One region of the Paenibacillus sp. P4_A9 genome, then DNA from elsewhere that is predicted to be linked to it. Evidence: predicted binding sites of a transcription regulator. Region 1 holds the regulator's gene; the other holds the start of a gene.
What was found. The regulator LexA, encoded in region 1, represses DNA repair genes until DNA is damaged. The targets are predictions, from matches to a motif close to CGAACATATGTTCG.

Region 1 (3,424 bases):
GTTCCCAAGCTCTCTATTTTCAATCCCTAGCCCCGCAAGCCCTCTCGTCCATGATTCCGTACGGTATCCGGGTGCCAGCTTCTCTAATTTGCGAAAGTTTTCGTCCTCGCCTTGTGTGAAATTAGCCCATAGCCCTTCAAACGGGTTGATCCCAATCATTTTGGTAAATGGGAATGTTTCGAAGGATTCATATAAGCTCCTTGCTTCTTTACGAACAGAAGCTTCCAATTCCTCTGGATTCACATCGACAAGCTTCGCCGCTTCTGCACAAGTAGCAGCAAAGGCTTCCTCCACACTACGATCATCCCATAATAGCGTATCATCCAAATCAAAAAGCACAGCTTTCAACGTCATCATTCATTTCCCCTTTGAATGTAGTATCTATGTGTAAGCTTAATTCTCTTCGTCAGTAAACTTAATGGAATCAAGTTGGACCTTCAAGTTACCCCTAAATGCATTGATATAGATCTTTCTTAGCTCATTGCGCTCATCAATCTCTGCATCAGTTAAACCTTCAACAGTCTTCGCCTTCCGAGCTAATTCATTGATACGTTCAATCGTCTTATCCATGCTGTCACTCATTGTAATCCTCCCAGTCAAAATTTCAATATGAGTACTACTTTGCCATCCCCGATTAGGATTGTCAAGGTTACAATGCAAAGAGACATAGCGACTGGCGACTATGTCTCGAACATTCATCTATATAGTTAACTAATAATTAGTTCATTAAGGAAGTAAGAGAACTTGCCCCTCTTGTAAAGAACTGCTCGCTAAATGATTTAATGCTTTCATTTTTTCAACGTAAGAACGTGTGTTCTCACTCTTATTTTTGTGAGCTTCTGCGATTTCCCATAGCGTATCCCCGCTTTGGATGACAACCTTTTCATGCTGGGTAACTTTCACCGATGATTGAACGGAAGTGATTGGCGTAGGCACAGTAACGGACTCATCGCCTGCATAGGCTTGTACGATCGCACCAAACGAAAACACAGTTCCAAGAATTACTGCTATCAGCAAGAAACGAAGTAGTAGTTTCGAATAACCCCGTTTAACCGTCATCCCTTTGGATGCATGAGCAGTACCTCGAAGTGTTGTTGTTGCGTTCGATTGTGAATAAGCCATATACATAAAATCATCCCCCAAACATTTGTTCTGATATCAGAATAACACGAACACATGTTTGAGTCAACCATTTTGTTCGAACTTATGTTTGTACGAACTCGGGTTCTATGTTATACTTTGGGTAATGATTCCCAGTATTGGAGTGATATCTTATGAGTAAAATTTCGCAGCGTCAACAAGCAATCATGGAATTCATTAAGAACGAAGTGAAAGATAAGGGCTACCCGCCATCCGTTAGAGAAATCGGCGAAGCTGTTGGACTAGCTTCTAGTTCTACCGTACATGGGCATTTAGAGCGTCTTGAGAAAAAAGGCATGATTCGTCGAGATCCTACCAAACCGCGTGCAATCGAAATCCTAGGGCTGGATGGTGCCGAATCCCAATTCGCAGTCTCCGTCGCTCGTGTTCCCCTTATTGGTAAAGTAACGGCTGGTGTTCCTATTACTGCCACTGAGAATATCGAAGATTACTTCCCGCTTCCTTCAAGCATGGTAGGTGACAACAACGTGTTCATGCTTAGCATTATGGGTGACAGTATGATTGAAGCTGGTATTCATAATGGCGACTACGTCATTGTTAAGCAGCAACAAACGGCGAACAACGGCGATATCGTTGTCGCGATGACCGAAGATGATGAAGCTACGGTTAAGCGCTTCTACAAGGAGAAGGATCATATTCGCCTTCAACCGGAGAACTCCGCATTACAACCAATACTATTGAAAAATGTGACCATTCTCGGTCGCGTTATCGGCTTGTTCCGGGATATGTAAGAACACGGATAATCAAAAAAAAGCAAGGCTCTCAAAGTGATAACTCACTTGAGAGCTTTGCTTTTTCTTTTAAAATGACAATACCCAGTTCCCCGCACGGAAGATCGGTTCAATCGTCCCATCCGGTAGTTCTCCATCGATCTCTAGCTCCGCTGATCCTATCATGAAATCTACGTGTATTAAGGAGCTGTTCCCTCCGCGAGCCTTCAATTCCTCTCTGGATAGTGTTGTACCGTCCTGCAAATTGATCGGATAACAACTACCTAATGCCAAGTGGCAGGAAGCATTCTCATCAATCCCCGTATTATAGAAAATACGATTTAAATTAGAAATTGGAGAATCAAACGGCACAAGCGCTAGCTCACCCAAATAGCGCGCCCCTTCATCCATATCCAATAACCTGGCCAAATGGTCATGCCCAACCTCAGCCTGGAAGTCCACAACCTTTCCTTCTTCGAACGTGAATGAAAACCGATCCACTAACGCCCCATTAATATTCAAAGGCATTGTACTAGCAACCGTACCGCGAACACCCGTTCGTTTCGGAATGGTGAACACTTCTTCCGTCGGCATATTAGCTACATACCGAATGCCTCGTGCATTCTCATTATCCCCGCCAAGCCAAATATGTCCTTCTGGCAGTTCAACACGCAAATCCGTACCCGTAGCTCGATAGCGCAGAGCTTTGTAGCTTCTTTCATTCAATAAGCTATGTGTGGCTTTCAGCGTATCCAAATGTGACTGCCAAGCGGCCACAGGATCAGCTTCATAAACACGGTTAATTTTGAAGATCGCATCCCACATCGCAGGTATACGCTGCTCTTCTGGCAGATCCGCATACACAATAGAAGCCCAAGCTTCTGTAGGCGCTTTAATTAGACACCAGCTAAACTCACCAGTTCGCACATAGTGCTGATACTTGGCTCTTGCAGTTGACGCTGCTTTGGACGCTCTAGAAATCAGACTAGCGTCAATACCATCGTATAGATTCGGATTCGGCACCTTAATGTTCAACAAAGCTCCACCGTTCTCAACAAACCGTTCCAGCATCGTCGAATACCACTCAGGGTAGTAGTCCATTGAGTCAACTTGCGCATAATCAAACTTACTACGCGTAACGACATCATCCTGCCAATGCACATGCACATAATTTGCGCCAGCTTCATAGGCTTTTTGCACGATAAGCCTAGTTAACTCCAGTGTTTCAATAGGCGCTTCCACCAACAGGTCTTGGCCTTTATTCAAGTTGACCCCGACTCGAATCACTAGCTCTGCATACTTTTCTAAATTATGATCAAAATTGTCCACAGTTCAATTAATCTCCTTCGCGTTAAAAAGCCCATCAACTCACATATGCGAGACTGACGGGCTTTAAATATCTAGTTGTCTTCTTTAAAACCTAGTACAGGGACAGATATTGATCTCTTTCCCATTGGTGAACTTGTGTGCGGTACATGTCCCACTCAATTTCTTTCAATTCATAGAAATGAGCTAATGCATGTTCGCCAAGCGTATCGCAAATGACATCATCA
Region 2 (3,424 bases), on a different contig from region 1:
ACTGTGCCGGTGAGGAGACCGCGCAACGGTGTTCGGGTAAACCGCTCCAGCCACAGCTGGAGGCGGGGGCCAGCCCAGGTTTGAAGCGAGGTCTCCATGAGCTTCATCCCAAGCAGAAATAAGATAAAGCCTGTGACAACAGGCAGTATAATAGCATGAATCATGAAAGGATCTCCTTTTCGTGAGCGTACGACGTTTTCAACCAATATATGTGACCGTACAGACAAGCATGACAAGCCAGATGGTATAGGTGAACGGTTTCACGCAAAGGACGGCTAAAAAACATGGCAGTAGTATTTTTACATAAGAAACGCAAACCCCGCTTGGAGCAAGGACATCCATGGGTGTATAAGACTGAAATTGAGCGCACGGATAGTGACATTGTACCTGGACAGCTTGTTTCCGTTCAAAACCATCTCGGCAAGTATCTAGCAACGGGTTATTACAACGAAGCTTCTCAACTAACGGTACGTATTGTATCGTATAGCCCGATTGAGGCGATGACGACGGACTTTTTCGTAGAGCGTTTTACGCGTTGTTTCCTACATCGTCAGCGTTTTGTGAAAGGAGCTCAGTCATTTCGCTTGGTGTATGGGGAAGCCGATTTCTTGCCAGGATTGATTGTTGATAAATTCGAGAACACGCTTGTTGTTCAGCTTTTAACCTTGGGGATGGACCGCTGTAGAGACAATATCGTGGAAGCTCTGGTACAAGTCATGAAGCCGGCAGGGATTTATGAGCGTAGTGACGTTCCCATTCGTGAGCTGGAAGGTCTGAAACAGACGAAAGGCCTTCTATATGGAGATTGTGCGAAGCATGTTGATATCTTAGAAAATGGACTTCGTATCCGTGTTGATATTGAGGAAGGTCAGAAGACGGGTTATTTCTTCGACCAACGTGAGAATCGCGCTGCGATCGCGCCTCTGATGACAGGCTGGGGTCACCGCAGCGGCATTAATTTAACGGAAATTGAAGAGAATGGCGTAATGCAAATGCTTCCTGTAAACGCAAATGGGAAAGTAGTGACGTTCCCTCTATGGGACGGTGCCTCTGTGCTGGAATGCTTCTCTCATACAGGGAGCTTCACATTGAATGCTTGTCAATTCGGCGCGAAAAAAGTAACATGTCTCGATATTTCTGAGCATGCCATCGAAAGCGCACGTACGAATGTTGCTCTGAATGGATTCGAGGATCGTGTCGAATTCGTTGTCGCGGACGCCTTTGAGTACTTGCGTACGCAAGTGAAAGGCTTGGATGAGCGTAAGCTGCGCTCTTCGGCAGGCGCTGCAGGACAAGCTAAAGTAGACACCTCAAAGCCTGTTGGTACCGGTGGACGGACTTGGGATGTCGTTATTCTCGATCCTCCTGCCTTCGCTAAGACGAAAAGTGCAGTTGAAGGTGCTTGTCGCGGCTATAAGGATATCAATTTGCATGGTATGAAGCTAGTGAATGAAGGCGGCTATCTCGTCACAGCAAGCTGTTCCTATCATATGCATCCTGAATTGTTCCTTGAAACGATTCATGCGGCGGCTACAGATGCGGGTAAATTGCTGCGCTTGATTGAGTTCCGTGGAGCAGGGATGGACCACCCGCGCATTCTAGGCGTAGATGAAGGTCATTATTTGAAATTTGCGATTTTTGAAGTGCGAAGCAAATAAACCGTTAAAAAAGCAAAGCTAGTTAATCCGGCTTTGCTTTTTTTGTCGTGTATGAGGTTTACAAGTTGAGTTAGTCGATGAAATCAGATCCTACCTTTTCGTTTTTTGTTTTCCGTGTTATCATAATAGAATACATGTTCGTATTTTATCTTTGAAATGAATCCCTCAAAACCGCCCTCCATCATCTACCACACCGACTCATCACTAGAAATATGCTAGAATAGAAAGATAGAATACGAGAATTGCTTACGAAGCAAGCTTTCCGACGGAAAGTGTTAGGAGGCCCTGAATGTCCATTCGATTCATAATTGGTAGAGCCGGAAGCGGCAAGAGCGAACGCTGTCTGGCTGAAATGAAGCAGCAGCTTGCATCAGCGCCTGAAGGTGATCCGCTGATTTTACTCGTCCCTGAACAAGCTACTTTTCAAGCAGAACACGCGCTTGTATCGGATCCTAGTATTCGTGGGATGATCCGCGCGCAAGTACTAAGCTTTCACCGTTTAGCTTGGCGTGTGATGCAAGAAGAAGGCGGCACGGCGAGGCTTCCTATTGATGATACAGGTAAGAAACTGCTGTTAACGAGCATTTTACATAAATACAAAGATAAGCTTCGTCTATTCGGACACTCGGCTGAGCAAATGGGGTTTGTTGACCGACTTAATCAGCTTTTTACTGAAATGAAACGCTATTGTGTGACGGCTGATCAGCTTGAGACACATGAAAAAAAACGGGTTACTAACCTAGGAGAACACGGCTTACTCCGCGATAAAATGCACGATATTCAGCTGGTATATCGGCAGTTTGAGGCTGAGTTAGCAGGGCAGTATTTGGACGGCGAGGATTACTTAACGCTGCTTGCTGCGCAAGTGCCAAGCTCCGTTTATTTGCGTTCAGCTTCGGTATGGATTGATGGATTTCATGGCTTTACTCCACAAGAATTCAAGGTTCTTGGATCTCTATTTGCTGCATGTAAGCAAGTGACGATCACGTTATGTCTGGATCGCGAACTGCAGGCGGGGGATACACCGGATGAGTTGGATTTATTCCATCCCACGGCAATGACGATGGTTCGCTTGCAAGAAATGATTTGGCAGCTAGGCCTTGGTGCGGCTGAGGTTATTCAACTTGCACCAGATCGTTCGCCGCGATATGAAGATAGTCCTGCACTTGCTTATTTGGAGCAGAATTTTGATCGTCGAATTGGCGGGGGAGCGCCTAAATATAAGACTTCCTCAGGGGAAAAGATTGCCGACCAACTCGTTATTAGGGAAGCTGTTCATCGCCGTGCGGAGGTTGAAGGCGCAGTGCGTGACATGCTGCAGCTAGTTCGAGAGCATGGCGTACGGTGGCGCGAAATGGCCATTATGGTGCGGAATATGGAAGGCTATCAGGATCTGCTAAACATGGTGCTTACGGATTATGAGATTCCTCATTTTTTCGATCAGAAGCGGTCGGTACTTCATCATCCACTCGTGGAGTTCATTCGATCTGCGCTGGAGGTTATTCAGCATAATTGGCATTATGATGCGGTATTCCGTTGTATCAAAACGGATTTATTGCTGCCTCAAGATGCGACATCTCAAAGGACTGAGCTTGATAAATTAGAGAATTATGTGCTTGCATTCGGGATTCAAGGCTATAGATGGACAGATGGTAAGCCATGGACCTATCAATTTCGTGCCAATTTGGAGCAAGCGGAAGATCAGATGAATGAACAAACAGCGGAGCTTCTAGCGCTAAATACGAGCAAATCATGGGTCGTGGGCC

Region 2: a site for LexA is predicted at 1,786-1,799, ahead of addB (helicase-exonuclease AddAB subunit AddB). Genes of this name have one in related genera too.

Annotation. Positions count from the first base shown of each region.
Region 1 is NZ_JBFUHL010000015.1:75,428-78,851, forward strand. It holds gene AC1DVJ_RS13210 (HAD family hydrolase) at 1-354, opposite strand, end outside; gene AC1DVJ_RS13215 (DUF896 domain-containing protein) at 394-582, opposite strand; gene AC1DVJ_RS13220 (LysM peptidoglycan-binding domain-containing protein) at 727-1,128, opposite strand; gene lexA (transcriptional repressor LexA) at 1,275-1,892, shown strand; gene AC1DVJ_RS13230 (aminopeptidase) at 1,962-3,200, opposite strand; gene glnA (type I glutamate--ammonia ligase) at 3,292-3,424, opposite strand, start outside.
Region 2 is NZ_JBFUHL010000022.1:56,109-59,532, forward strand. It holds gene AC1DVJ_RS16030 (Na/Pi cotransporter family protein) at 1-164, opposite strand, end outside; gene AC1DVJ_RS16035 (class I SAM-dependent rRNA methyltransferase) at 285-1,658, shown strand; gene addB (helicase-exonuclease AddAB subunit AddB) at 1,948-3,424, shown strand, end outside.